Regions from separate parts of the Streptomyces sp. NPDC048191 genome, predicted to be linked through region 3. Evidence: riboswitches for the same ligand, from Rfam matches in the RefSeq annotation. Region 3 holds a riboswitch; each other region holds the start of a gene.

Region 1 (7,245 bases), on a different contig from region 3:
CGGCCAGTTCGGCCGAGACCAGCTTGCGCAGCTCCGCGTCGGACTCCAGGATCCGGGTCAGCTCCGCGATCTCCGCCGTGAGCCTGTCCTTCTCCGCCTCCAGCTCGATCCGGTCGTACTTGGTGAGCCGGCGCAGCGGCGTGTCGAGGATGTACTGCGTCTGCACGTCGCTCAGCGAGAAGCGCCGCATCAGGCGCTCCTTGGCCTGCGCGGAGTTCTCACTGGACCGGATCAGCCGGATGACCTCGTCGATGTCGACCAGCGCGGTCAGCAGACCCTCGACGAGGTGCAGCCGGTCGCGGCGCTTGCCACGGCGGAACTCGCTGCGGCGCCGGACCACGTCGAAGCGGTGGTCGAGATAGACCTCCAGCAGCTCCTTCAGGCCCAGCGTGAGCGGCTGGCCGTCCACCAGCGCCACGTTGTTGATGCCGAAGGACTCCTCCATCGGGGTCAGCTTGTACAGCTGCTCCAGGATCGCCTCCGGCACGAAGCCGTTCTTGACCTCGATGACCAGGCGCAGGCCGTGCTCGCGGTCGGTGAGGTCCTTGACGTCGGCGATGCCCTGGACCTTCTTGCTGTTGACCAGGTCCTTGATCTTCGCGATGACCTTCTCGGGGCCGACCGTGAAGGGCAGTTCGGTGATGACCAGGCCCTTGCGGCGGGCCGTCACCGTCTCCACCGACACCGTGGCACGGATCTTGAAGGTGCCGCGGCCCGTCGCGTACGCGTCCCGGATGCCGTCCAGACCGACGATCCGGCCGCCGGTGGGCAGATCCGGGCCCGGGACGTGCCTCATCAGGGCGTCCAGGTCCGCGTTCGGGTGCCGGATCAGGTGGCGGGCGGCCGCGATCACCTCGCCGAGGTTGTGCGGCGGCATGTTTGTCGCCATGCCGACCGCGATGCCGGAGGAGCCGTTGACCAGCAGGTTCGGGAAGGCGGCGGGCAGCGCCACCGGCTCCTGTTCCTGGCCGTCGTAGTTGGGCGCGAAGTCGACCGTGTCCTCGTCGATCGACTCGGTCATCAGGCTCGTGGCCTCGGCCTGCCGGCACTCGGTGTACCGCATGGCCGCCGGCGGGTCGTCGTTGCCCAGCGAGCCGAAGTTGCCGTGGCCGTCGACCAGCGGCACGCGCATGGAGAAGGGCTGGGCCATGCGCACCAGGGCGTCGTAGATCGACGCGTCGCCGTGCGGGTGCAGCTTGCCCATGACCTCGCCGACGACACGCGCGCACTTCACGTAGCCGCGGTCGGGACGCAGTCCCATCTCGTTCATCTGGTACACGATCCGGCGGTGCACCGGCTTGAGGCCGTCACGGGCGTCCGGCAGGGCGCGCGAGTAGATGACCGAGTACGCGTACTCGAGGTAGGAGCCACGCATCTCGTCCACGACGTCGATGTCGAGGATCCTCTCCTCGAACGAATCGTCGGGCGGCGGGGTCTTCGTGCTGCGGCGGGCCATCGCTGCCTGGCTCCTTGCTGAAGCGTGGGACGGATCTGACGCCGACCATTGTGGACCGAGGCACTGACAACCCGTGCCACGACCCGGTCCCGGCGGACTTCCCGGCATCCCGGGTGGGTCCGTGGCAGGCTACGGGATCCGCTGTGGGCGTACGTCCCGCGGGAACTTCGCCGGGGCCCCGCACACGTTGCATACAGTGGCAGGAACGGCAGGAAAACCGCGGTTTCCACAACCGCCTCCGCTCGCGAAGGGATGTACATGCCCATGGGTCACACGACCACAGCCGAGGCAGGCTCCGGGGGCCTGACTGCGACCGAGCACCGGCTGGCCAACGGTCTGCGGGTGGTGCTCTCCGAGGACCACCTGACCCCGGTGGCGGCGGTCTGCCTCTGGTACGACGTCGGCTCCCGCCACGAAGTCAAGGGGCGTACCGGCCTGGCTCACCTTTTCGAGCACCTGATGTTCCAGGGCTCGGCGCAGGTCAAGGGCAACGGTCACTTCGAGCTCGTGCAGGGCGCCGGCGGCTCGCTCAACGGCACCACCAGCTTCGAGCGCACCAACTACTTCGAGACCATGCCCACCCACCAGCTGGAGCTCGCCCTCTGGCTGGAGGCCGACCGCATGGGCTCGCTGCTGGCCGCCCTGGACGACGAGTCCATGGAGAACCAGCGGGACGTCGTCAAGAACGAGCGCCGCCAGCGCTACGACAACGTGCCCTACGGCACCGCCTTCGAGAAGCTGACCGGGCTGTCGTACCCGGAGGGCCACCCGTACCACCACACGCCGATCGGCTCGATGGCGGACCTGGACGCGGCCACGCTGGAGGACGCCCGCCAGTTCTTCCGCACCTACTACGCGCCGAACAACGCGGTGCTCTCCGTGGTCGGCGACATCGACCCCAAGCAGACCCTCGCCTGGATCGAGAAGTACTTCGGGTCCATCCCGTCCCACGACGGCAAGCCCCGGCCGCGCGACGGCGCCCTGCCCGACGTCATCGGCGAGCAGAAGCGCGAGGTCGTCGTCGAGGAGGTCCCGGCGCGCGCGCTGATGGCCGCCTACCGGCTGCCGCACGACGGCACGCGCGCGTGCGACGCGGCCGACCTGGCCCTGACCGTCCTCGGCGGCGGCGAGTCCTCCCGCCTCTACAACCGGCTGGTGCGCCGCGACCGCACGGCCGTCGCGGCGGGCTTCGGCCTGCTGCGCCTGGCCGGCGCGCCCTCCATGGGCTGGCTGGACGTGAAGACCTCCGGTGACGTCGAGGTGCCGGTCATCGAGGCCGCCATCGACGAGGAGCTGGCCCGGTTCGCCGAGGAGGGCCCCACGCCCGAGGAGATGGAGCGCGCCCAGGCCCAGTTGGAGCGCGAGTGGCTGGACCGGCTGGGCACGGTGGCCGGCCGCGCCGACGAACTGTGCCGGTACGCCGTCCTGTTCGGTGATCCGCAGCTCGCCCTCACCGCCGTCAAGCGCGTCCTGGAGGTGACCCCCGAGGAGGTCCGGGAGGTCGCCGAGGCCCGCCTGCGGCCCGACAACCGTGCCGTCCTGGTCTACGAACCGAAGGCCCCGGAGCAGGCCCCGGACGCCGACGTCCCCGAGGACCCGGAGCAGGAAGCCACCGTAGAGGCCGGTAACGAGAACGAGGAGACGGCCAAGTGACCGAACTCGCCACCATGGACTTCCACCCCCAGCCGCAGCCCGGCGCGGCCCGGCCGTGGGCGTTCCCGGCCCCCGAGCGCACCGCGCTGGACAACGGCCTGACCGTGCTGCGCTGCCACCGCCCCGGCCAGCAGGTCGTCGCCGTCGAGGTGCTGCTGGACGCGCCCCTGGACGCCGAGCCGGCCGGCCTGGACGGCGTCGCCACGATCATGGCGCGCGCCTTCTCCGAGGGCACCGACAAGCACTCCGCCGAGGAGTTCGCCGCCGAGCTGGAGCGCGCGGGCGCCACGCTGGACGCGCACGCCGACCACCCCGGCGTCCGGCTCAGCCTGGAGGTCCCGGCCTCCCGCCTGGCCAAGGGGCTCGGCCTGCTCGCCGACGCCCTGCGCGCGCCCGCCTTCGCCGAGAGCGAGGTCGAGCGGCTGGTCCGCAACCGCCTGGACGAGATCCCGCACGAGCTGGCCAACCCCTCCCGCCGGGCCGCCAAGGAGCTCTCCAAGGAGCTGTTCCCGGCGGCCTCGCGCATGTCGCGCCCGCGCCAGGGCACCGAGGAGACCGTCGAGAAGATCGACGCCGCCGCCGTACGCGCCTTCTACGACCGGTACGTCCGCCCCGCCACGGCCACCGCGGTCGTGGTCGGCGACCTCACCGGCGTCGACCTGGACGCGCTGCTCGGGGACACCCTGGGCGCCTGGACCGGCACCCCCGGCCGGCCGCGGCCCGTGCCGCCGGTGACCGCCGACGACACCGGGCGCGTGGTCATCGTGGACCGGCCCGGCGCGGTCCAGACCCAGCTGCTCATCGGCCGTGTCGGCCCCGACCGGCACGACCGTGTGTGGCCCGCCCAGGTGCTCGGCACCTACTGCCTCGGCGGCACCCTCACCTCGCGCCTGGACCGCGTCCTGCGCGAGGAGAAGGGCTACACCTACGGAGTGCGCGCGTTCGGGCAGGTCCTGCGCTCCGCCCCGGACGGCACAGGCGCCTCGATGCTCGCCATCAGCGGCTCCGTGGACACCCCCAACACCGGTCCCGCGCTGGAGGACCTGTGGAAGGTGCTGCGCGTCCTCGCCGCGGACGGCCTGACCGACGCCGAGCGGGACGTGGCCGTGCAGAACCTCGTCGGGGTGGCGCCGCTGAAGTACGAGACCGCGGCGGCCGTCGCGAGCACGCTGGCCGACCAGGTCGAGCAGCACCTGCCCGACGACTTCCAGGCGACGCTCTATCAGCAGCTGGCGGCGACGGGCACGGTGGAGGCCACGGCGGCCGCCGTGAACGCCTTCCCGGTGGACCGCCTGGTGACCGTCCTCGTCGGTGACGCCGCCCAGATCAAGGCGCCGGTGGAGGCGCTCGGCATCGGTGAAGTGACCGTGGTGGCGGCCGAGTAGACGTCCGCCGCCGCGGCGCCCGCGTACGACCGGACGGCCGCACGCGCGCGTGGGCCCTGACGACCTACGGGCCGTCAGGGCCCCTGCTGTTCCACTCCCTTCCCCAGATGCCCGATTTGGGCCGGAGGTTGCCTGTCTGCCCTGTGGGATGCGCTACAAAAGCCCGGATCCGTTTGGGGTTGGAAAGCAGGCTTCCGTAGCGTCGTCCGGGCTGTTCGTCAGGCAGTACGCCGCGCCCGCGGCACCGGACAGCCATCGCCGAGTCCCCGCACGGCGCGAGCCAGGGGAGCCGGGGACCCACGCAGTCCCTGGGGTGAATCGGGCGCCCGCGCGAGCCGTGGGTGCCCGTAGGAGACCTTCCTGCTCCGAACCCGTCAGCTAACCCGGTAGGCGAGAGGGAAGGAAAGGACCAGCCACTTCATGGCGTTCATGTGCGCCACCGGGAAGCACCGCAAGCCCGGCCGGGTCAAGCGCACCACCGCTCAGGCGGCCGGTATAGCGGCCCTCACCACCACCGGCGTCATCGGCACCCTCGCGGCCTCCCCGGCACTGGCCGCCGAGAACACCGCCGAGCAGACCGGTCTCACCCCGGTGGTCAGCGTCGGCGACGACATCGCCGAGCAGATCGACGCCCAGGCCGCCGCCCAGAAGCAGGTCGCCGAGCAGAAGGCGGCCGAGGAGGCCGCGGCCAAGAGGGCCCAGGAGATCCGCGAGGCCAGGGCCCGTGCGGCCCGCGAGGCCGAGCGCAGGCGCCTGAACGCCTTCGTCGCCCCCATAGCGGACTCGTACGTCTCCACGGGCTACAAGGCCAGCAGCTCCCTGTGGTCCTCCGGCTCGCACACCGGCATCGACTTCCACGCGGCCAGCGGCACGCCCGTGCACGCGGTCGGCTCCGGCACCGTCGTCTCCACCGGCTGGGGCGGCGCGTACGGCAACCAGATCGTGATCAGGATGGCCGACGGCATGTACACCCAGTACGGCCACCTGTCGTCCATCGGTGTCACGGCCGGCCAGCACGTCACCCCGGGGCAGCAGATCGGCCTGTCCGGCTCGACCGGCAACACCACCGGCCCGCACCTCCACTTCGAGGCGCGTACGACCCCCGACTACGGCTCGGACGTGGACCCCGTCGCCTACCTCCGCAAGCACGGTGTGAACGTCTGACCGACACCCGCACGGCATCCTAGGCCCCGGCTCACCGAGCCGGGGCTTTCGCCGTTTTCCGACGGGTTCCCCCGAGCCGCTGACCAAAAAATATCCATGGATTCCGGCCCGCCGTCGGAAATTCCGGCCCATTGGAATAGAGTCACGGAACAGGCGTCCATCGTCGGCGTTTCACGGGGATTAAGGCGGAGGTCGGTCATGCGCATTCCGGCGCACTCGGTATGCACGGCGATCCGGGACGACATCGTCGCGGGTGTCCACGAGCGCGGCGGCCGCCTCACCGAGGAAGTCCTCGCCCGCCGCTACGGCGTCTCGCGCGTCCCCGTCCGCGAGGCCCTGCGCACCCTGGAGGCCGAGGGCTTCGTGGTGACCCGCCGGCACGCGGGCGCGTGCGTGGCCGAGCCGACCGAGCAGGAGGCCGCCGACCTGCTGGAGATGCGCCTGCTGCTGGAGCCGCTCGGGGCCGCACGGGCAGCCCAGCGGCGCACCGAGGCCCATCTGAAGGTGCTGCGTGGCCTGGTCAGGCTGGGCCAGGAGCGGGCCAGGAGGGGGCACAACGATGATCTGCGCTCCCTGGGCGGCTGGTTCCACGAGACGCTCGCCCAGGCCTCCGGCAGCCCCTCGCTGACCGCGATGCTGACCCAGTTGCGCCACAAGATCGCCTGGATGTACGCGGTGGACGCGCCGCACAGCCCGGTGGAGTCCTGGGCGGAGCACGGCGCCATCGTGGACGCGGTGGCGCGCGGCGACGGCGAGCGCGCGCGGGCGGTCACGGCGCTGCACACCGAGCGTGCGACCGCCGCGCACCGGCTGCGTTTTTCCGGGCCCGTCGAAGGTGTGAGGACTTCGCAACACGCCGTAAACATGTCGAGCGTCCGGCATTAACACGGGCGCCGTATACAAAGAAGTGTTATTCGGCGGCGCCGTATTTCCGCTGCCTCTTATTCCGGTGTGCGCGCAATGGGCCGGAAAGTCGAAGCCGCGCCGCCCGAAAAAGGGCGACGCGGCTCCGGTGTGTCAGTGCGCTGGAGTTCAGACCGTCTCGGGCAGTTCCTCGAGGCCCTCGGCGACCAGCTTGGCCAGCCGGTCCAGGGCGGCGTCCGCGCCCTCGGCGTCGGAGGCCAGGACGATCTCCTCGCCACCCTGGGCGCCCAGGCCCAGGACGGCCAGCATGGAGGCCGCGTTGACGGGGTTGCCGTCAGCCTTGGCGATCGTCACCGGGACGCCTGCGGCCGTGGCGGCTCGGACGAAGATGGAAGCGGGGCGGGCGTGGAGGCCCTCGGCCCAGCCGACGTTGACGCGGCGCTCAGCCATGTGTTGCTGCCCTTCAGTCTTCAGGGTTGTCTAGACCAGTTTCCCATATCGTGAAGCATGCCCGGATCGGACCTTCGTCCTGTCCCCGAGCGGCGTCGGACCGCGGCCTCGATCCGACGTGTCGTCCCCCACAGACTGCCCCGCGACGTTGTCGTACGCGAGCCGTACTCTGGGGCCCATGCAGACCCCGGCGGACCGGCAGGACCGGCACGAGTACCCCGCCCACTGGGAGGCGGACGTGGTGCTGCGCGACGGGGGTACCGCGCGCATCCG
Region 2 (7,245 bases), on a different contig from region 3:
GCCCGCGGCGACCGGTCTGCTGGACGACCAGGAAGAGGTCGCTCCGGTGCCGACGCCCCGCGCCGGCTCACGCAGCGCCGCGCGTTCCCGCCGCCGTACGCCCGCCAAGCGCTCCGCGCTGCTGACCGTCGCCGTCCCGTCGGCCTGTGTGATGGGGGTCGCCGGGATCGCCGCCGCCTCGGTCGGCGCGCTGTCCGACGGCGGCAAGGACACCACGGCCTCCGCCTCGGACGCGCACGCGGTCAAGCCGTCGGTCGCCAACAGCAAGCTGGACACCCAGCTCAAGACCCTCTCCGCCGGCGCCGACGACTTCGCCGACCGGGCGAGCCGCACGCAGGAACGGATCGACCTCAAGAACCAGCAGGAGCTGGAGAAGAAGAAGGCCGCCGCGGAGGCCGCGCTCAAGGAGCGACTGCGTCCCAAGTTCGTCCTTCCGGTCACGCAGAAGGGGCTCAGCGCCTACTTCGGCCAGGCCGGCGTGAACTGGATGTCCGTGCACACCGGCATCGACTTCCCGGTCTCCTACGGCACCACAGTGATGGCCGCGACCGACGGCGTCGTCTCCACCAAGTGGAACAGCGCGTACGGCAACATGATGATCGTGACGGCGAAGGACGGCACGCAGACCTGGTACTGCCATCTGTCCAGCTACCGCGTCGCCTCCGGGACGAGCGTCAAGGCCGGCCAGCCGATCGCCTACTCCGGAAACTCGGGCAACTCCACCGGCCCGCACCTGCACTTCGAGGTACGGCCCGCGGGCGGGGCGGCCATAGATCCGCTGCCGTGGCTGCGGAGCCACGGGCTGGACCCGACCTGAGCATCCCGTGGGCCCTCGCCGTTCGGTGAGGGGCCCTTTGACTTACAGCTTCTCCACCGGCGCGTACCGCAGCAGCAGGCGCTTCGGCTTGCCGTCGCCGAAGTCGATCGTCGCCTGGGCCTTGTCGTCCGCGCCCGACACCGCGACGACCGTGCCGAGCCCGAACTGGTCGTGGTTGACCCGGTCGCCGACCGCGAGGGACACCACCGGCTTGTCGGAGGCCCGCCGTGTGGCGAACCCGGAGGCACCCGCCGCCGAGGAACGTGAGCGGGACGAGGACAGCGAGGCCGCGATCCCGGAGGCCGGGCCGGAGGACACCGGTGCCGCCGCTCCCGTCCGCTTCCACTCCACATGGGCGGGCGGGATCTCCTCCAGGAATCGGGAGGGCGGGTTGTACGACGGCTGGCCCCAGGCGCTGCGCATCGCCGACCGCGTGAGGTACAGCCGCTCGCGCGCACGTGTGATGCCGACGTACGCCAGGCGCCGCTCCTCCTCCAGTTCCTTGGTCTGGCCGAGGGCGCGCATGTGCGGGAACACGCCGTCCTCCATACCGGTGAGGAAGACGACCGGGAACTCCAGGCCCTTGGCGGTGTGCAGGGTCATCAGAGTGATGACGCCGTCGCCGTCCTCCTCGTCCGGGATCTGGTCGGAGTCGGCGACCAGGGCGACCTGCTCGAGGAAGTCGGCCAGCCCCACCGCCTCGCCCTCACCGCGCTCCTGCTCGAACTCCAGGGCCACGGCGGCGAGTTCCTGGAGGTTCTCGATGCGGGTCTCGTCCTGCGGGTCGGTGGACGCCTGCAACTCGGCCAGGTAACCGGTGCGTTCGAGCACGGCCTCCAGGACGGTCGCCGGTCCGGCTCCGGACTCCACGATCGTCCGCAGGTCCTCCATCAGCGTGTTGAACCGCTTGACCGCGTTGGTGGAGCGCGCGGCCATGCCGTACGCCTCGTCCACGCGCCCGAGCGCCTGCGGGAAGCTGATCCTCTCGCGCTGGGCGAGGGCGTCGATCATCGCCTCCGCGCGCTCGCCGATGCCCCGCTTGGGCACGTTGAGGATGCGGCGCAGCGGCACCGAGTCCTCCGGGTTGGCGAGGACGCGCAGGTAGGCGAGGACGTCCCGGACCTCCTTGCGCTCGTAGAAGCGGACGCCGCCGACGACCTTGTAGGGCAGGCCGACGCGGATGAAGACCTCTTCGAAGACACGGGACTGCGCGTTGGTGCGGTAGAAGACGGCGACGTCGCCGGCCTTGGCCTCGCCCGCGTCGACCAGGCGGTCTATCTCGTCGGCGACGAACTGCGCCTCGTCGTGCTCGGTGTCGGCGACATAGCCGGTGATCCGGGCGCCCGCACCCGCGTTGGTCCACAGGTTCTTGGGGCGGCGCGACTCGTTGCGCTCGATGACCGCGTTGGCCGCGCTCAGGATGGTCTGCGTGGAGCGGTAGTTCTGCTCCAGCAGGATCGTCGTCGCGTTCGGGTAGTCCTCCTCGAACTGGAGGATGTTGCGGATCGTCGCGCCCCGGAAGGCGTAGATCGACTGGTCCGCGTCACCGACGACGCACAGCTCGGCGGGCGGGAGGTCGTACTCGCCCGGCGGGGTGTCCTCGTCGTGCGCGCCGGTGCCGACGAGTTCACGGACGAGCGCGTACTGGGCGTGGTTGGTGTCCTGGTACTCGTCGACGAGGACGTGCCGGAAGCGGCGGCGGTAGTGCTCGGCGACGTCCGGGAAGGCGCGCAGCAGGTTGACCGTCGTCATGATCAGGTCGTCGAAGTCGAGGGCGTTCGCCTCGCGCAGCCGCGACTGGTAGAGGGCGTAGGCCTGGGCGAGGGTCTTCTCGAAGCCGTCGGCCGCCTGGGCGGCGAAGTCCTCCTCGTCGATCAGCTCGTTCTTCAGGTTGCTGATCTTGGCGCTGAAGGACTTGGGCGGGAAGCGCTTGGGGTCGAGGTCCAGGTCGCGGCAGACCAGGGCCATCAGGCGCTTGCTGTCGGCGGCGTCGTAGATGGAGAACGACGACGTGAAGCCGAGCTTCTTGCTCTCCCGGCGCAGGATGCGCACGCACGCGCTGTGGAAGGTCATCACCCACATCGCGTTCGCGCGCGGGCCGACGAGCTGCTCGACGCGCTCCTTCATCTCGCCCGCGGCCTTGTTGGTGAAGGTGATCGCGAGGATCTGGCCCGGGTGCACGTTCCGCTCGGCGAGCAGGTGGGCGATGCGGTGGGTGAGCACGCGGGTCTTGCCGGAGCCGGCGCCGGCGACGATGAGCAGCGGGGAGCCGGCGTGCACGACCGCGGCGCGCTGGTTGTCGTTCAGCCCGTGCAGGAGGGCCGCCGTGTCGATCGCGGGACGGGGGGCGCCGTCGCGGTAGTAGGCGTCCCGGTCCGGCGGCACGTCGAACTTCCCGCCGAACAGATCGTCCGGAAGCGGCTCCGGAGCGTGGTCGTCCTCGGGCGGCGGCGGGGGCTCCTCCCCGTGCCCGCGAGGGGGCTGGAGGTCCGCCAGGAAGCTGTCGTCAAAGAGGCTGCTCATCGCTCTACGAGTCTAGGGTGCCCCACCGACAACCGGTCGCCGTCCCCGGAACATGGCCGGTCCGCAAGAGAGTTGATCTTCACCGCCGAACGGGCGTGGACCCGCTCACACAGCGGAACCGCCCGGTGACAGCCCTGCTCACGCAGCGGAACCGCCCAATGACAGGCCCACTCACGCAGGGGAAGCGTGCAGTGACGCAGGCGCGAAACCGGCCCCAGGTCACGAAAATGTATCGGACATATCACGCACCAACCTTCACAGGAGTCACACGAGTTGGCTAGCGTGCGTCCGGGCCGTACGACCCCTACCGGCGAACCTCGCCGGACCGCGCGGCCCCCGCCGAGTCCGGCGCGCCTGCGGGTGCCCGGAGCCGGGGACCCACCGACTTTGGGGTGAATCGGCCGACTCCCGCCAGGGACGACGCCGTAGGGCAACCCTTCCGAACCACCGCCCGAACCCGACAGCTAACCCGGTAGGCGGCCCATTGGAAGGAGTCGCCTCCCTTGGCGTCGCATCGCAAGCCGCGCCCCGGCGGGACCCTCGGATCGGGCATGCGCACCCCCGCCCTCGCCACCGCCGCCCTCACCTCCATGGCCGTCTTCTCACAGACCGCCGAGGCCGCCCCGAGCACCGATCACGCCAAGCCGAGCCTGGAAGAGGTCGAGAAGAAGGTCGACGACCTCTATCGCCAGGCGGAGTCGGCGACCGAGAAGTACGACGCCGCCAAGGAGCGCACCGGCAAACAGCGGGGACGCGTCGACGCCCTGCGCGACGATGTCGCCCGGCGCACCCAACGCCTCAACAAGGCCCGTGAGGAGCTGGGCTCCTTCGCCGCGGCTCAGTACCGCACCGGCGCCGCCGCCCCCGACACGGCCACCTTCCTGCTGGCGAACGACCCGCAGGACTACTTCGACCAGACCCAGTTGATGAACCGGCTGACCTCGCGGGAGAAGAGCGCGGTCGACGACTTCATCGGCGAGCAGGCCGCGACCATGAAGAAGCGGCGGGAGGCCGCGCAGAGCCTGCAGACGCTGACCGACTCACAGCACGACCTGCAGTCCGCGAAGTCCACCGTCCAGAAGAAACTGGCCACCGCGCGCGAACTGCTGTCGCAGCTGACGGCCCAGGAGAAGGCGCGGCTGGCCGCCATCGAGCGGGAGAAGCAGCAGGAGGCGGCCCGCAAGGCGGCCGAGCTGGCGAAGCAACAGGCAGCGCGGCAGCAGGCCGCGTCGTCCTCGTCCTCGTCCTCGTCCACGGGGTCGGGCTCCGGCTCCGGCTCGACGGACTCCGGCTCGTCCGGGTCCACTACGTCCAGTTCCTACGACACGAAGGCCGAGAAGGCGCTCGCCTTCGCCCGCGCGCAGATCGGCAAGCCGTATGTGTGGGGCGCCACCGGCCCGGACTCCTACGACTGCTCGGGCCTCACCCAGGCCGCCTGGAGGGCCGCAGGCGTCACACTGCCGCGCACCACGTACGACCAGGTCGACGCGGGCACCACGGTCTCCCTGGCCGACGCCCGCCCCGGCGACCTGGTCTTCTTCTACGACGACATCAGCCACGTCGGCATCTACATAGGCAACGGCATGATGATCCACGCCCCGAAGCCGGGCGCGTACGTCCGCGAGGAGTCGATCTACTACGGCGGAGAGTCGATCATTCACAGCGTGGTCCGCCCGGGCTGACCGGGCCACGCACGCGTGCCGGCGCTTTACGCCGGACGCCTGCGTGCCCTTCACGGCCGGGGGCCGTGCCGCTCCCTAGCATCGGGCGCATGCCCGGCATCTCAGCTCTGCGTGTGTGGTGGGCGGAGCGGCCCCCCGCGGCCGGGGCCGCCGTGATGGCGACCGGCATCCTGTCGGTGGGACTGCATCTGACCGGCGCGGAGACGCTCTCCCGGGTGGCGCTGGCGTTGACCTGTGTCGCCTGGGCCGCGCTGGCCGCCGACTTCGTCCTGCGGCTGCTCGGCGACCGGCGGCGCTGGGCGGCCGATGCGGGCAGCCCCGGCGCGCTCACCGCCGTCGCCGCGACCGCGGTGCTCGGCACCGGGTTCGCGACGCTGGGCGGGCGGACCCTGGCCGCGGCGCTGCTGGCACTCGCGGCACTGCTCTGGCCGGCATTGCTGGTCCTGGTCGTATGGCACTGGAGGCGGCGCATGCCGGGCTCGGTGTTCCTGTGTTGTGTGGCCACACAGGGGCTCGCCGTGCTGGCCGCCACGCTGGCCGCGGCCGAGCGCACGGCGTGGCTCGCGCACACCGCGCTGGTGCTGTTCTGGCTGGGTCTGGCGCTCTACGGCCTCGCCCTGGCCCGTTTCGACGTCCGGGAGGTGCTGGAGGGCGGGGGCGACCACTGGATCGCTGGCGGGGCGCTCGCGATCTCGGCGCTGGCCGGGGCGAGACTCCTCGTCGCCGGGGACGGCGGCCTGTATCTGTGGGACGGGGACGACCGTGACGTGCTGCGCACGGTGACGGTCGTGCTGCTCGTCCTGGATCTGGCCTGGTACCTCACGCTGCTGGTGGCCGAGGCGGCGCGGCCCCGGCGCGGCTACGACATGCGCCGGTGGTCGACCGCGTTCCCGATGGGGATGACGGCGGTGGCGATGCTGTCCGTCGCGACCGCCCTCGGCATCCCGTGGCTCACTCCGCCGGGGCAGGTGCTGCTGTGGGTGGCCGTGGCGGTGTGGCTCGCGGTCGCCGCCGGTGCGGTGCTCGCGGTCCGCGCCGACGGCGGCGACGCGTGACCGTCAGGTCCACAGCACGGCGATGAAGACGTTCGCCATGGTCAGCGCGCCGACCAGCCCGAACACGTTCTTGTCGATCTTCTCCTCGTCACGCTTCACATAGACGAGTCCGAGGATCACGATCAGCAGGGCCAGCTTGATGCCGATCTTGATGGTGTTGACGTGGTGGTCGTCGGCCTGGTTGAGGCCGACCAGGACCACGCCGGTGACCAGCATGGTCAGCGCGCCGTGCAGCATCCCGGGCACGAACCGGGCCGTGCCCTGGCCCATCGCCTTCATCTGAGTGAGGAAACCGCCGAGGAGCGCGGCGATGCCGATGATGTGCAGGCCGACGAAGAGATGGATGAGTGCGTCCATGGGGCCGGAGCCTAACCAGGGGCGGGTGGGCCGCCTGTCACCGGCCCTGCCGCAGCGCTCGACGACCCCGTCGGCGATCTTGCATATATGCGGCCCATAGCACTCCCGCCTCCCGCTCGTCCCGCATTCCGCACTTCGGTCACCACGCTGTGTGAAGGCGACGACTCCAGAACGGAGGTCTGGTCACATACGGTCACAACCCGATCCGTCCGGACCAGTTCCGTACACCGCGTTACCAAGCCGTCACAGCGCGGCCTAGCGTCCTGCCCCAGGTGACCGACTCCCCACCGCCGCCCGGGCCAGGGGCGGCAGTCGGCCACCACCGCCGAGAAAGGTCCGGCGGTGGCCCGCTTCCCCTGTGCGGGCCGCCGCCGGACGCGACGTACCGGACCAGTCGCTCGATCCGCCCGGTCGGACCTCGGTCGTACGAGTCGTACGGAAGGACGTGACGGTCCAGGTGGCAGCGCACCGCAAGCCCCGGCAACACCCGATGGGCGGCCCCGCGGCCCGGACGGCCGCCACACTCGCCCTGGCGGGCGCGGCCACCGCCACGGCGTTCGACGGGACGGGGCACGCCGAGCCACAGCTGACGCCGGCACAGGTGAAGGCCAAGGTGGACAAGCTGTACCAGGAGGCCGAGGCCGCGACCGAGAAGTACGACGGCGCGAAGGACGAGGCGGCCACCGCGCAGCGGCGGCTGAACACGCTGCGGGACGAGACCGCCCGCAAGCAGGACAAGCTCAACACGGCCCGCGACGCGCTCGGTTCGTTCGCGGCGGCGCAGTACCGCGACGGCGGCTTCGCCCCGGCC
Region 3 (7,245 bases):
ACGCACCCTCGCCCGCGGCCACGGCCTCGCTCCCGATCGGCCGGGAGGTCGGGCGCCGGGTGCTGTCGATGCTCGGGGCACTGTAGAGAGGGCACCCTCGTACGGCGCCGTAAAATCGGAAGCACTGTGTCTGATTCCCTCAACGCCCCCGAAGCCCCCGCGCCGACCGCCCACGCCCCCGGTGTCTCCGTCCGGCACACCCGGGCCAAGGGGGAGCCACGGTTCCCGGACGGGCCCAAGGCCGACCCCGCCGGATCGCACTTCGAGCGGCGGATCCGGAGTTTCCAGCCCCGGCGCAGCCGGGTGACCGCCGGGCAGGCGGACGCGCTGCAGCGGCTGTGGCCCCTGTGGGGGCTCGACATCGACGGGCAGCGGGTCATCGATCTCGCTGAGCTGTTCGGCAACGACAAGCCCGTCGTGCTGGAGATCGGCTTCGGAATGGGCGAGGCCACCGCGCAGATGGCCGCGGCCGACCAGGACACCAACATCCTGGCCGTCGACGTCCACACCCCGGGACAGGGCAACCTGCTCAATCTCGCCGACCACCACGGGCTGTCCAACGTCCGGGTGGGCAACGGGGACGCGATCATCCTGCTCAGGGAGATGCTCACCCCCGACTCGCTGGCCGGGCTGCGCGTGTACTTCCCGGACCCCTGGCCCAAGAAGCGGCATCACAAGCGGCGGCTGATCCAGCCCGAGTTCCTCTCGCTCGCCGCGACCCGGCTGAGGCCCGGAGCGCTCGTGCACTGCGCGACCGACTGGGAGCCGTACGCCGAACAGATGCTGGAGGTGCTCACCGCACATCCCGACTTCGAGAACACGCAGGCGGACGGCGGTTTCGCGGCGCGCCCCGAGTTCCGGCCACTGACCCGTTTCGAGGGGCAGGGGCTGGACAAGGGACATGTGGTGAACGATCTGCTGTTCCGTCGCGTACCGCACCAGGACCGCCCACGCGAACCGCGTCAGGTCTGATAAACCGCTCCAGCCCCTCGTCCCGCCACCGTTAGGGTCGATGCCGTGGCCACCAGTCCTCCGTTTCCGACGTACCCGCCGGGCCCCCACGGCCCCGTGCTGCTCCACCATCCGCACTGGTGGCAGCGCCGGTGGGTGCGGTACGGGGCGCTGATCACCCTGCTCACGCTGTCCGGTCTCGTCATCCTCGCGCTGGTGCGCAGACAGACCGGTACCGAGGGGTTCCTGGTCGGGCTCGGACTGGCCGTGCTGCCCGTGCCCTGGCTCATAGCCGCCTTCCGGTGGCTGGACCGCGTGGAGCCGGGCCCCTGGCGGAACCTGGTCTTCGCCTTCGCCTGGGGGGCGTGCGCGGCGGCGCTGATAGCCATCGTCGCCAACAGTTTCGCGACCAAGTGGATAGCCACCGCGACCGCCGATCCGGCCAGTGCCGACACCCTCGGCGCCACCGTGATAGCGCCCATCGTGGAGGAATCCGCCAAGGCCGCCGCCGTCCTGCTCGTCTTCCTCTTCCGAAGGCGTGACTTCACCGGGATCGTCGACGGAGTGGTGATAGCGGGCATCACCGCCACCGGGTTCGCGTTCACCGAGAACATCCTCTACCTGGGTACGGCCTTCGGGGCCGACCAGATGAGCGGCGGCCGCGGCATCGCCTCCGTCACCGCGGCCACCTTCTTCGTGCGCATCGTGATGTCCCCGTTCGCGCACCCCCTGTTCACCACCCTCACCGGCCTCGGCTTCGGCATCGCCGCGCTCTCCGCAGACGGGCAGCGCGTGCGCCGGGTGCTGCTGCCGGTCTGCGGGCTGCTGCTCGCGATGAGCATGCACGCCTTCTGGAACGGCTCCTCCACCTTCGGCGAGTTCGGTTTCTTCGCCGTCTACGGCGGGTTCATGGTCCCCGTGTTCGGACTGCTGACCTGGCTCGCCATCTGGACGCGGCAGCGGGAGCTGCGCACCGTGCGGGAGGAGCTGCCGGCGTATGTGCTGGCCGGCTGGCTGGGCCCGGCCGAGCCGTTCGCGCTCGGCTCGATGCGGGCGCGACGGACGGCCCGGGACTACGCCCGGCACCACCACGGCCGGCCGGCGGCGCGGACGGTGGCGCAGTACGAGGCGTACGCCACCTCGCTCGCGTTTCTGCGGCACCGGGGGCGCAAGGGGAAGGCCGGTGCCGACTTCGTGGTACGCGAGCGCGAGCTGCTGGACGAGCTGTGGCAGCGGCGGGAAGTGGCCCGGCCGGCCCTGGAGTACGGGGCGCGGGTGGCTGCGCCGCCCCGGCCGATGTACCCGGCGCCTGCGCCGCACTGGCCGGGGTACGGCTATCCGGCGGCGCCCTACTCGGTCTACAACCCGTACCGGTCGTAGCCGGGGAAGAAGCGGGCCGCAGGCGGACCGGGCGCCGGGCGGAGCCCTAGGCCGACGCCTCCGTCAGCCTCGTCACCTCCTCCTCCGACAGCTTCAGGTCGGCCACGCCCAGCAGGGCCGGGAGCTGGTCGGCCGTGCGGGCCGAGGCGATCGGGGCGATGATCGTCGGCTGGGCGGCCAGCCAGGCGAGGGCGACCGTGGCGACGGGGACGTCGTGCGCGGTGGCGACCTCGTCCAGGACCGTCAGGACCCTCTGGCCGCGCTCGGAGTCCGCGTACTTCGCCACCGAGCCCGCGCGGGCGCTGTCGACCTTGGTGCCGGGGCGGTACTTGCCGGTCAGGAAGCCCGAGGCGAGGGAGAAGTAGGGCACCGCGGACAGGCCCTCCTTGGCGACCAGGTCCTGCAGCGGGCCCTCGTAGGTGTCGCGGGAGACGAGGTTGTAGTGCGGCTGGACGGCGACGTAGCGGGCCAGGCCCTCGCGGTCGGAGAAGTCCAGCGAGGCCTTCAGACGCTCGGGGCTGATGTTGGAGGCGGCGATGTGCCGGACCTTGCCCGCCCTCACCAGCTCGTCCAGGGCGCCGATGATCTCCTCGACCGGCACCTCGGGCTTGTCGAAGTGGGTGTAGTAGAGGTCGATGTGGTCGGTGTCCAGGCGGCGCAGGGAGGCGTCGGCGGCGGCCTTGATGTTGGCGGCGGACAGGCCCTGGTACTCGGGGTGCTGGCTGACCTTGGTGGCGATGACGACGTCGGCGCGGTTGCCGCGGGCCTTGACCCACTTGCCGATGATCGTCTCGGACTCGCCGCCCTCGTTGCCCTCGATCCAGGCGGAGTAGGAGTCGGCGGTGTCGATGAAGTTGCCGCCGGCCGCCGTGTAGGCGTCGAGAACGGCGAAGGAGGTCGCCTGGTCCGCGGTCCAGCCGAAGACGTTGCCGCCCAGGGAGAGCGGGAAGACCTCGAGGTCGGACGAGCCGAGTGTGCGCAGAGAAGTCATGCTTCACGTCAACACCGGCGGAGGATGATCGCATTCCGCCGCCGGCGCCGGGCTTTCGTTCGGATCAGGCCGGAACCCCGGGTGATCCGAACGAGAGGCCCTGGTTCACGCGAATGTCACGCTCAGGGGTTGAGGCCCTTGGACCGCAGCCACGGCGCCGGGTCGACGGCGGTGGCCTGGCCGTTCGGGTGGACCTCCAGGTGCAGGTGCGGGCCGGTGACGTTGCCGGTGGCGCCGACCCGGCCGATGACCTCGCCGGTGGAGACCTTCTGACCGACGGAGACGCTGATCGAGGACTGGTGGCAGAACCACAGCTCGGTGCCGTCGTCCAGGGTGATGACGGTGCGGTAGCCGTAGGCGCCGGCCCAGCCGGCCTGGGTGACCGTGCCGCTGTGGACGGCCTTGATGAGGGTGCCGGTGGGCGCGGCGAAGTCGAGTCCGGTGTGGTAGCCGGAGGACCACATCGCGCCGGGCTGACCGAAGGTGCCGGTGATCGTGTACGAGACGACGGGCAGCTGGTACTGCTTGGCCAGCTCGGCCAGGCGCTTGGCCTCGGCGGCCTTCTTGGCGTCGGCCTCCGCCTTCTGCTGGGCGGCGGCGGCCTTGGCGGCGGCGTCCTTCTCCGCCTGGGCGGCAGCGTCGGCGGTCTGCTTCTCGGACGCGGCGATCGCGGCGGCGGTGGCCTTGCTCGCGGCCTTGCCCTTCTGCTGCTCGGCCTGCGCCATGATCCGGTTGCGCAGGGCCTCGCCGGCGTCACTGCTGTCGCCGCTGTCGGTGACCGCACCCGCCTTGCTGAGCCCGGTGGCGGTGGTCTTGGGCGCGTCGGAGGAGCCCTGGCCGAAGAGGTGGCTGACGGAGTCCAGGTCCGGCAGGGATATGGAGACCGGCGGCTTGCCGGTGTTGGCGCTGGCCATGCCGCCCGCGCCGACCGCGGCCATCACGCCGACGCCGAGGACGGTGGAGCTGCGCGCGAAGCCGCCGCGCTGCTTGGCGACACGGTGCCGGCCGCGGGCCTGGGCGAGGGAGTCCTCGGTGGGGTTCCACTCCTCCCAGGGGCCCTCCTCGGCGCGGTAGGCGCCGTAGCCGAAGGTCTCGGGCTCGGTCGGCGCGGGCACGAACGGGGCTTCTGGGGCAGGCCGGTTGGACGCCACTCGGGCGTTCTCCTTTCCTTCCTCCGCCTACCGGGTTAGCTGACGGGTTCGGAGCAGGAAGGTCTCCTACGCGCGTATACCGGGTGTGGACTCTGCGAGTTCACGACGGCGTCCGCGTGATTCACCCCAAGGTGGTGGTTCCCCGGTTCCCTTGCGGGATTCGGCGCGTGCGCACGGAGCCGCCTCTTGTGACGGCTGGGACGACCGCGCTGCGTTATCGAACGTTAATAGACCTGGCAGTCACTTTCCAAGCCGTTCGGCTTGATCATTAACGTTTTCGACGGCGGACTTACCATGCACGAGTACTGCAAAACGGGCGAGTTGGCCGGCGTACAGGAGTCTCGGCGCTTTTGATGGTGTCTCAGTTGTTATGCGGAGGGCTTCCGTCCGGTCACCCTGGGTGAAGACGATCAGGGCGTCGTACGGCGAGCAGGGCCATGTCGTCCGCCATCCCTCCCCCGGAGTGCCGCCGCACGTCGGCCGCGAGGTGGTCGAGCAGAGCGCCCGGGCCGGGGAAGACGCGGCCGGCGAGCCGCCGCCCCGGGTCGTAGAACCGGCCGCGCGCGTCCCGCGCCTCGGAGAGTCCGTCGGTGTGGAGCAACAGGGTGGCCCCGCGCGGGAAGTCCTCCTCCAGGGTGTGGTCGGGCCACATCCCGAGGTCGCCCATGCCGAGGGGCAGCGCGGGCTCGGGAGCGGTGAGCAGGCGAGCGCTGCCGTCGGCGAGCATCAGCAGCGGCGGCGGATGGCCCCGGTTGACGATCCGTACGACGCCTTCGCCGTGCGGGAGTTCGGCGAGGACGGCGGTGGTGAACCCCTCGAAGGCGTCGACACCCTCCCGCCGGGTGCCCTCGCGGGCCAGCGCCCGCTCCAGCCGCTGCGCCACCGCCTCCAGCGTCGTCTCCTGCTCGGCCGCCTCCCGGAACGCCCCGATCACCACGGCGACGGCGGCGACCGCGCCCAGTCCCTTGCCGCGCACGTCGCCGACGACCAGCCGGACCCCGTGCGGGCTGTCCTGCACCGCGTACAGGTCGCCGCCGATGAACGCGTCCTGCTGGGCCGCCTCGTAGCGGGCGGCGATCTCGAAACCGCCGATCCTCTCGGCCGGCTCGGGCAGCAGGGCCCGCTGGGCGGCCTCCGCGATCTCCCGGGCGGAGGCGAGCCGGCGGTCGCCGCGGCGGACCACACGGTTGATGGCGAGGGCCAGCAGGGCGACCGTGGCCACGGTGACGACGTCCGTGACGGTGGCCACGGCCGGATGCCCGCCGCCCGGGGCGCGCAGCGCGTACATGGCGGCCAGGGCCCCGATGCCGGTGAGGGCGGTGGTGCGCAGCGAGGACAGGGGCGCGGCGATCAGCGGAGCCGCGGCGAAGAAGGGGACGGCGGTGAACTCCCTCGGGGTGAGCAGGCCGTACAGCACACCGCAGGCGATGAGCAGGGCGGGCAGCGCGCGGACCGGCGAGCGCGGGGCCGGACGGCGTCCGTGCCGCACGGGCGCCGGCTCGTCGCCCTCGTCGCCGGGGCCGGGGTCGGGCACGGGGTCGCCGGGCAGCCGGCCCCCCGCCCTGGCGTACTGGCTCTCCTCCACCTCACCAGGGCGCACCACGTGTCTCCCACATGTCCGACGTGGCTCCAGCGTGGCCGGTGCGGGCCGGGCGGGCGACCCCGGTGACCCGAGCGGATGACCCTCCGGGACGGCCCCCGGGAAAGCGATGTGCATCCGGTCCTGCGCATGGCGTACACTGGAGACACAACGACGCGGGGTGGAGCAGCTCGGTAGCTCGCTGGGCTCATAACCCAGAGGTCGCAGGTTCAAATCCTGTCCCCGCTACTGATGGCCGAGGGCCGGAATCCAATGGATTCCGGCCCTCGGTGCTTTCCAGCTCCGAGGGGCGCCCCTTGAGGGGCGAGCGGTCGGGATCACCCCAGCAGATGCCGGTTCGGTGCCTTGGCCGGTCCCTCCAGCTCAGGCAGTACGACCACCTGCGCACCCCCCTTCACCAGAACCCCGGTGCCGTCGGCCCCCGCAACGAACGTGTCCGGCTCCCGCCACGCCGTGACCACCCGCCGCACCCCCGCCCGAAGGATCAGCTCGGCGCAGGGCGCGGGCCGCGAGGCCCGCCGCGCACAGGGCTCCAGGCTGCTGTAGACGGTGGCGGCAGCGAGCCTCGGATCCGCCGGGTCGATCTTCGCGAGCGCGGCCTCCTCCGCGTGCGCCACAGGGTCGTCCCCCTCGCGCGAGTGGCCTCGCGCGAGCTCCGTACCGTCCGCCGCGACCACCACCGCCCCCACGCTGAACGCCGTCTCCGAGGGCGGGCACAGCGCGGCGAGCTCGCAGGCGGTGCGCAGCCAGTGGCGGTCCGCGGCGCTGGGGAGCGGGCCGGCGCCGGGGGCCGTGGGCTCGTAGCGCATGAGGACCACGTCCTCGATCCGGCGGGTCTCGGTCAGGCGCAGCCGGCCGCCCTGGTATCCGCCGGGGCCGAAGAGGCGCGGGGCGGCCGGGTCGCCGACGAAGAGGGGCGCGAGGACCAGCTGGAGCTCGTCGGCGAGGCCCAGCTGAAGCAGCTGGGTGTGAATCGTGCCACCGCCCTCGACCATCAGCCGCCGCACCCCGCGCACGTCGTGCAGGTGGGAGAGCAGCGCCCGCCAGTCGAGGCCGGGGCCGAGCGGGACGATGTCGGCGGTGCCGCCGAGGCGGCGGGCGGCCTGCCGCGCACCCTCGTCGGTCGTGTAGACGAGCTTGTCGCCGCCGGTGTGCCAGAAGTTGGCGTCGGG
Region 4 (7,245 bases), on a different contig from region 3:
CTGCCGAGCGATCCCGCCTCGGTCTCCGCCGCCCGCACCTATGTCGTGAGCACGCTCGCGGAGTGGGGCCTGCCGTCGGACACCGAAACAGCCGACACCGTGCGGCTCATCGTCTCCGAACTCGCCACGAACGCCGTACAGCACACCTTCGGCCAGTCACCCACCTTCACGGTCGACATCGCGCTGGACCGTGACGAACACCTGCGCATCGGCGTCACGGACAGTCATCCGCGCTTTCCGAAGAGACTGCCCGCCGCCGTCCAGCAGGACAACGGTCGCGGCATGGTCATCATCCGCTGGCTGACCGCGGAGTGCGGTGGCAGACTCCGCGTCCGGCCCACCCGCGAGGGCGGCAAGACGGTCTCCATCGAACTCCCTTGGGCGGCCCCGGCGGAGCCGGTACCGGCGGTGCCCCACAGGGGCGTGGGGCTGTTCCCGAACGCGACCCCGCCGCGATGGGGCGCTCCCCCTTCCAGCGAAGCCGACAGCGCCGGAGCGGCCGGCCACGACCGCACTCCGGACCCGCCGTAGCACCCCGGACCGGCCCTGGCGTGCGGCCCGGCCGAAGGCCCCTCGCAGCAGCGCCCGGAAGGCGCCCGCGGCCGGGGTCGTCTCGTCCGGTCGGTAGGCCACCGAGATCGTCCGGTGCAGGCGACCCGCCTCCAGGGGGCGTACGCCGACGGGTGTGGCCGCGGTGCGGGCCACCATCTCCAGTACGACGTCCCCGCCCAGCCCCGCGCGCACACCACGGCGTACCCGGGCGTCGGCACCCGTAGCGACGGCGTGGCGCCCACGGCGGAGAGCAGGGCCTCGATCTCCCGGCGGGCCGCATGCTGCGGTGCCTTGCCGATCAGTGGCTCTCCGGCCGGCTCCGTCAGCGGCAGCCGGGACGAGACGCTGCTCAGGGCGTGTCCCGGCGCGGTCACCAGGACCAGTTCCGCCACCAGGACGTCCTCCGGACGCACCGACGACGGCACCGGCGAGACCTCGGCCGGGTGGTAGGTGTGGGTCAGCGCCAGGCCCATCTCGCCGGCGGTCGGGAAGGTGCCGCGCCTCAGCGCGCCGCCCGTCAGGCCGGTCAGCCGCGCCAGTGCGTGCCCGGGCCCGGTCCAGCCCGTCGAGGCCCCTCCCTCCCTGCCTCGAAGGCGCGGGAGGTGCCCCCAGACCCGCGCCACCAGCACCTCGCCGGCCTCGGCCGGCCGGGCCCCGCGGTGATGACGCCCCAGCAGAGCCGTGCCCGCCCCCCGCTCCGGCTTGGCCAGCTGCTGGGACAGCGCGGGCGGGGTGTTGCCGAGCCGGTCGACGGCCCGGGTGATCGAGCCGGCCTCCGCCACGGCCACCGGCGAGCCCGCAGGGGGGCACGCGCTGCCCCGGACGCTGCTGCTCGCGGTGATCGTGTGCGCGCCGGCACTGGTGCGGTTCCAGATGGTGACGCCGCTGGTGGACCGGCTGGCCAGGTGGTTGCGCCGGCCCCGGGCCGCCCGTGGGCTCCAGGCGGGCACCGGGGTGGCGCTGACGGTGCTGGGAGCGGCCCTGCTGCTGGAGCCGCTCCTTACCTGACGTCAGGTCAGCTGACCCGGCCGTACCAGACGCTCCTGGTCCAGATCTTCTGGAGCCTCACCACGTCCCCGGTCCTCGGCGCGTGCCAGATCTTCCCGTGACCGGCGTAGATGCCGACGTGGTAGACGTACGAACCCGAGTGGAAGAACACCAGGTCACCGGCCTTGCGGCGGCCGGCGGAGATGTGGTGCGTCCTGTTGTACTGCGCGGCGGCGGTACGCGGCAGGCGCTTGCCCGCCTTCTTGAACGAGTAGAGCGTGAGCCCCGAGCAGTCGAACCTGCGCGGCCCGGTGGCCCCGTACTGGTACGGGGCGCCCTTCTTGGAGGCCGCCACCTGCAGCGCTTTCGCGGCGACGCCGGCGGCCGAGGCCTCGGTGGCGAGACCGGGGACCGTGATCGAGCCGCCGACGGCGGCGAGGGTGAGAGCCGAGGCCGTGCCGGCCCGGGCCATGAGTGACGGGACACGATTGAGCGCAGTCATGCGCAACCCTTCGTCAGCCGCCTGTGAAGGATGACCTGTCGGATTCGGGCTGGCGAAGTTGCCCGGCCGCGTTGCCGCGGCTTCACCCCAAGGGCTGCTCGGAACCTCCGGCCGTCTGCGACGTACAGACGAACGTCCGTCCCGGCGACCCGTCTTGCTCGGGTCCTCCACTCCTGCCGATCCACTCCTGTCGACCGGTCATCCGGGCGGCGGCAGGACTCGGCGTCCGCCCGGACCGCCCCGCCGCGGTGGCGGGGGCTTGTCGTCGGACAGGGATCTTCACTCATGACTGTCGGAAAATCCCAATGCATCCGGGGATTTGTGGCGTTACTCACCACTCACCCGTTCGGGTGGACAGTGTCGTGTTCGAGGCGCCGTCAGGTCCCGGTCGTAGCCCCGGACCTGGGGCGGAGCGTGTTCTTCCGGTGCGTGCGACGGCGCGGTGCGCAAGTCGGGAGGCCCGAAAAACGATCCGGATATACACCGGTCGGCGGTACGTCGTTCGGGCCGTTTCAAGTCCGGTCCGAGCGGCGGCTGTCGACAGCACGGTCCGCCCGGCCGGTTCCGGTGTCCGGATCAGCCGTCACCGTCGGGCGGGAGCGCGACGCGCGCGGCACGACGCCGGCCGTCCAGCACCCGCAAGGCCCGTGCCAGCGTGTCACCGTGCAGCTCCGTCTCGCCCCGCCGGTGCATCAACGCGAGGGCGTCACGCAGCTCTGCGGCCTTGCGCACCAGGGCCTGGGCCGCGCGCAGTCCGCGATAGGTGTCCCCGTCGTGCGCGGGATTGATGCGGCCCAGCAGGTCGACCGCCTCCAGGTAACGGTCGATCAGATCGCCCTCGGCGCGCGTCAGCGCGGGCAGCGGCGGCAACTCCGGCAGCATCGGCGGCTCACCTCGCGTCCGGTGCGCCGGGCATGCTCCGCCGGCTGAGTACGATGCCGTCCACCAGCCCGTAGTCCACGGCCGCGGGGGCGTCCAGCACCAAGTCCCGTTCCAGGTCGCGGTGGACCTGCTCGGCCGTGCGCCGGGTGTGCCGTACGAGCATCTCCTCCGTCACGGCGCGGACCCGGGTCAACTCCTCGGCCTCGATGAGCAGGTCGCTGGGCTGTCCCTGCACCGGTTCGGCCAGCTGGGGCTGGGAGATCACCAGGCGCGCTCCGGGCAGGGCGAACCGCTTGCCCGGCGTGCCGGCCGCGATCAGCAGCGCCGCCTGGGACGCGGCCTGGCCCAGGCAGTAGGTGGCCACGTCGCAACTGACGTAGCGCATCGTGTCGTAGACGGCGGTCAGTGCGCTGAACGAACCGCCGGGGGAGTTGACGTACAGCGTGATGTCCCGCTCCGGGGCGGCGTGTTCGAGGTACATGAACTGAGCCATCACGTCGTTCGCGGCCGCGTCGTCCAGCGGGGTGCCGAGGAAGACGATCCGGTCCTCGAAGAGCTTGCCGTAGGGGTCGAGCGTGCGGGCGCCGCTGCTGGTGCGCTCGGTGAACTCTGGAAGGACATGTCGGGCGGACGCTCGGGACATGGGCATACCCCTTCTCATCGCACGGCCTCGGGTTGGGCTCGGCGTCTGTAAAAAATGTACAGGACGTACATAGTGCTGGCACCTAAACGTTCTCGTCCGCATGTCGAGCCGCGATCATCACAGAGGTTGATCCGCAGGACCCCAACCGCGTCGGCCTGTGCGTGCTCAATCTCACGGGGCAGCTCGTCCACCCGCTGGCCGCCGGTGGGTGTTCGCCCGATGACGGCGGCGAGCAGGCCGGCTCCCCGGATTGCCCGGATGCCGCCACGCCCGGCAGCCCGTTCCGCTACTGCGCGTGCGGGTGGGCGGAGGCCACGCTCAAGGGCGGGACGTGGTCTGGCCGGAGCGCACGTAGTGGCCGGGATCGCGTCCACGTGGGCCCAGGTGTGGCCTCACCTGCTCGCGGACGCCCTTTGGGTGCCGCTGGCCGGGTCGGCGCACTCCCGTGCCCGCCGCGTCGCGGCCCGGCACGCGGCCGTCATCGAGGCCGCGCTCCGGGGCGCACCGCGAGGAACTGCACCTCTACGTCGGCGACAGGCCCGGCCAGGGCTGAGCCGCACACCCTCACCCCCCCCGCGACCTTCAGGGGCTTCTCGCATGTCCAGGACGACCTGGCCACTGGTGAAAGGACCCTCATGGCCCGTCCAGGCAGGAGCGTCCTGCGAGCCGGGCGCGCCGGGCACCTGCGGCCCCGCAGGGTCAGTTGGGCCTGCGGGACCGCAGGGTCCCTCCGGCCCGCTGGGCCGCACGGCCAGGCCGGCCGTGATGGGAAGGATGGCAGCCCGCCCGCGGACTGGTCGTTCACTTACGGCGGCGTGACGTACACGTGCGGCCCGGCCAGTGGGTTCGCCCGTCGGCTCCTCGGTGCGACTGAACACCAGATAAATCCGGGCCTCCGCCGTCGACGCCGACGAGGGCCTGTTCCGCGAGCCGGACTGGCCACCGAAGACGAAACCGACTGATCGAGCTGCCCCCGCTGCTTCGGCAGCGGGGGCAGTTTCGTTTTTCAGCCAGCCATTGCTCCAGTGCGCTTCGCGAACTCGCGCACCCCTTCGATTCGGGTTGGCCCGTACAGAAGGCCGGCCGTCAGCGCGCGCAGGGCGGGCCGGCGAACCTCTTGCGGTCCCTCCTGTTCGACGCGCTGCAGGGCAGCGAACGTCTGCGATGCGTCGCCGAGCGCGTTCCACATGCGTGCGATGTCGGTCCACGCCCGCGCGCGTCGCTCCGCCGTCGGCATGCGGTCGACGTCCAGCCCGGCCGCGATGTCGACGCCCTCGTCCGGGGTGCCGAGGGCGTTCAGCACGCTGATCCGGTACGCGTCCACCTGTGCGCGGGTGGCCTCCACGGTGAACAGGCCCTCCACAGCTGGCCTGCGGTCGACTTCCTCTCCGGCCTCTTCCATCAGGGCCAGCGCGGTCGTCCGGTCCTGGCCAGTGGCTGCCGAGTAAGCGCCGGTCAGGAGCAGGGTCGTACGGACCGCGGCGGTCTGGGCGTGAGCTGGGTCCAAGTCGGCGGCCTCCTTGGTGAGCAGGCTCACCGCGGCCGTGGAGCGGCCCGAGCGGCGCATGGCGATCGCCAGCTGCCGGGACGCCTCGCCGACGGCGACCGGAATGCTGCTGGAGCGTGCGGCCGACAGCGCGCGGTCGGCGGCCACCCACGCCGAGTCCGAGTGCTGCTTGTTGGCGAGTTCGGCGGCCAGCACGTAGGAGCGGGCCAGCGCCAGGTTCGCCTCGTCCCGGGCCTGGCCTTTCGATACGTCTCGGGTCGCCTCCGCTGCCGCGATCAGCGCAGGCAGTGCCTGCCCGAGGCGTGTGTACTGGGTGGCGCAGTAATCCCGGCGCGCGGCAGCGACCTGCGCGACCAGCCGAGGAAGTGGCATCGGCGCCGCCTGCGGCAGCCGGAACAGGGCCACGTCCAGATCGGGGACGCCGTGGCGGCGGCGGGGCCGGCGCCGACGAAGGCCGTCGCTCCTGCTGCCACCACTCCCGTCAGCAGCTCCCTACGACGCACCGCATCCTCCTCGTCCGGCTGGCAACCTTCGGCCACCGTAGCGATATTGCTCATGCTCGGTACGGCGGACGCACGGAGCTGGTGAGGTGGGATCCGCAGGAAGACTGCGAACCGCAGCAGGGTTGGGTAGTCGACGTGCAGTTTCCCGGACTCGATTCGGGAGACCGCCGACGCCGAGTAGCCGCAGGCCTTTCCGACTTCGGCTTGCGTGAGCCGTGCGGCGCAGCGGGCGCCGCGTAAGACTGCGCCGATCTCTTCTGCGCCCATGGGCACCTCCCCCGGGCGGGTGGTGGAGAACCTAGCGAAGCTGTCGACGCCTGGCGAGGGCGCGCGGATGCACGCCGTGTGCGTGGTCCGCACATGGCGTGCCGATCGACATCGGCTTGGCCCAGCCTGGCCTGCGGGCGGCCATGGTGGGACCGCACCCGGCAACAGCCGGGCGTCTCCTCGACCGGTCCCCAACGTGTGGCACACCCATGCCGCCGTCCGGTCATGCTCACCGGAGGCACCTATGAAGCTGCTGGTCACCGGCGGCGCCGGATTCATCGGCTCTCACTTCGTCAGGCGCATGCTCGGCGCCGGCGACATCGAACAGGTCACCGTGCTCGACGCACTGACGTACGCAGGCAGCAGGGGCAACCTCGGTCAGGCCTTCCTCAACCCGCGGCTGGAGTTCGTCGTTGGCGACGTCTGCGACGCCGCCCTGGTCGATGACCTCATGGCCCGGCACACCGCAGTCGTCCACTTCGCCGCCGAGTCCCACGTCGACCGCTCGTTCACCACGGCAGGCACGTTCGTTACCACGAACGTCATCGGCACACAGACCCTCGCGGACGCGGCCATGAGGCACGGTGTCGAGCGGTTTGTGCACGTCTCCACGGACGAGGTGTACGGGCCGCTGCTGGAAGGCGCGGCCACCGAGGACTCCCCGCTGCGGCCGACCGTGCCCTACGCCGCGTCGAAGGCCGCCAGCGACCTGGTCGCGCTCAGCTACTGGCACACGTACGGGGCGCCGGTCTGCGTCACCCGCTCCTCGAACAACTACGGGCCCTGCCAGCACCCCGAGAAGATCATCCCGCTGTTCGTGACGCGGCTCCTGCGCGGCGAGCAGGTCACCCTCCACGGCGAGGGCCAGCACATCCGTAACTGGCTGCACGTCGAGGACAACTGCGCCGGCATCGACCTCGTCCTGCGCGCGGGCGCGCCCGGCGAGGTCTACAACGTCGGCGGCGGCACCGACCTGTCCAGCAAGGACCTGACAGACAAGCTGCTGAAGATCTGCGGCGCCGACTGGGATCGCGTCACCTACATCCCCGACCGGCTGTCCAACGATCTGCGGTACGCCATGAATTGGGGCAAGCTCGCCGCCCTCGGCTACCGGCCCGAGCGCGACTTCCAGGTCGGGCTGGAGGAGACCGCCGACTGGTACCGGCGCAACGCCGACCGGTGGGCCCCGCTCTCCCGCAACTTCCTGGTCGCCGTGCCATCCCCGCGCACCGCCCCGACGTCTGTGAAGGAGCACCAGCATGCCTGAGCAGCCCCCGCGCCGGATCCTTGTCACCGGCGTCGGAGCGAACCCCGGCTTCGGCCTGGCCCGCAGCCTGCTCAGGCTCGGGCACCGGGTCGTCGCCGTCGACGCCAACCCGCTCGCCACCGGCTTCTTCCTGGA

The links. A riboswitch is a leader RNA that binds a small molecule or an ion and turns the genes downstream of it on or off. The one in region 3 is predicted to bind cyclic di-AMP.
Positions count from the first base shown of each region.
Region 1: it holds a riboswitch for cyclic di-AMP, as region 3 does, so the genes downstream of both, AB0D93_RS28210 (M23 family metallopeptidase) here and AB0D93_RS00070 (M23 family metallopeptidase) in region 3, are expected to answer to the same signal.
Region 2: it holds a riboswitch for cyclic di-AMP, as region 3 does, so the genes downstream of both, AB0D93_RS11790 (NlpC/P60 family protein) here and AB0D93_RS00070 (M23 family metallopeptidase) in region 3, are expected to answer to the same signal.
Region 4: it holds a riboswitch for cyclic di-AMP, as region 3 does, so the genes downstream of both, AB0D93_RS23295 (C40 family peptidase) here and AB0D93_RS00070 (M23 family metallopeptidase) in region 3, are expected to answer to the same signal.

Region 1 covers NZ_JBEZMO010000020.1:40,737-47,981, reverse strand. Annotated here, with positions in the region: gene AB0D93_RS28225 (DNA topoisomerase IV subunit A) at 1-1,456, opposite strand, end outside; gene AB0D93_RS28220 (pitrilysin family protein) at 1,715-3,109, shown strand; gene AB0D93_RS28215 (pitrilysin family protein) at 3,106-4,494, shown strand; cyclic di-AMP (ydaO/yuaA leader) riboswitch at 4,741-4,902, shown strand; gene AB0D93_RS28210 (M23 family metallopeptidase) at 4,915-5,658, shown strand; gene AB0D93_RS28205 (GntR family transcriptional regulator) at 5,857-6,543, shown strand; gene AB0D93_RS28200 (HPr family phosphocarrier protein) at 6,691-6,972, opposite strand; gene AB0D93_RS28195 (GNAT family N-acetyltransferase) at 7,151-7,245, shown strand, end outside.
Region 2 covers NZ_JBEZMO010000005.1:277,614-284,858, forward strand. Annotated here, with positions in the region: gene AB0D93_RS11780 (peptidoglycan DD-metalloendopeptidase family protein) at 1-817, shown strand, start outside; gene pcrA (DNA helicase PcrA) at 860-3,340, opposite strand; cyclic di-AMP (ydaO/yuaA leader) riboswitch at 3,668-3,836, shown strand; gene AB0D93_RS11790 (NlpC/P60 family protein) at 3,844-5,022, shown strand; gene AB0D93_RS11795 (tellurite resistance/C4-dicarboxylate transporter family protein) at 5,112-6,077, shown strand; gene AB0D93_RS11800 (hypothetical protein) at 6,081-6,434, opposite strand; gene AB0D93_RS11805 (NlpC/P60 family protein) at 6,892-7,245, shown strand, end outside.
Region 3 covers NZ_JBEZMO010000001.1:18,097-25,341, forward strand. Annotated here, with positions in the region: gene lhgO (L-2-hydroxyglutarate oxidase) at 1-86, shown strand, start outside; gene trmB (tRNA (guanosine(46)-N7)-methyltransferase TrmB) at 127-972, shown strand; gene AB0D93_RS00060 (PrsW family intramembrane metalloprotease) at 1,018-2,331, shown strand; gene AB0D93_RS00065 (aldo/keto reductase) at 2,378-3,322, opposite strand; gene AB0D93_RS00070 (M23 family metallopeptidase) at 3,445-4,473, opposite strand; cyclic di-AMP (ydaO/yuaA leader) riboswitch at 4,481-4,649, opposite strand; gene AB0D93_RS00075 (PP2C family protein-serine/threonine phosphatase) at 4,865-6,073, opposite strand; tRNA gene AB0D93_RS00080 (tRNA-Met) at 6,228-6,301, shown strand; gene AB0D93_RS00085 (dihydrofolate reductase family protein) at 6,391-7,245, opposite strand, start outside.
Region 4 covers NZ_JBEZMO010000014.1:152,249-159,493, forward strand. Annotated here, with positions in the region: gene AB0D93_RS23280 (ATP-binding protein) at 1-531, shown strand, start outside; partial or broken gene AB0D93_RS23285 (LysR family transcriptional regulator) at 553-1,394, opposite strand; partial or broken gene AB0D93_RS23290 (LysE family translocator) at 1,366-1,560, shown strand; gene AB0D93_RS23295 (C40 family peptidase) at 1,568-2,041, opposite strand; cyclic di-AMP (ydaO/yuaA leader) riboswitch at 2,044-2,182, opposite strand; gene AB0D93_RS23300 (hypothetical protein) at 2,618-2,923, opposite strand; gene AB0D93_RS23305 (ATP-dependent Clp protease proteolytic subunit) at 2,931-3,566, opposite strand; gene AB0D93_RS23310 (XRE family transcriptional regulator) at 4,573-5,445, opposite strand; gene AB0D93_RS23315 (helix-turn-helix transcriptional regulator) at 5,349-6,122, opposite strand; gene rfbB (dTDP-glucose 4,6-dehydratase) at 6,088-7,110, shown strand; gene AB0D93_RS23325 (ATP-grasp domain-containing protein) at 7,103-7,245, shown strand, end outside.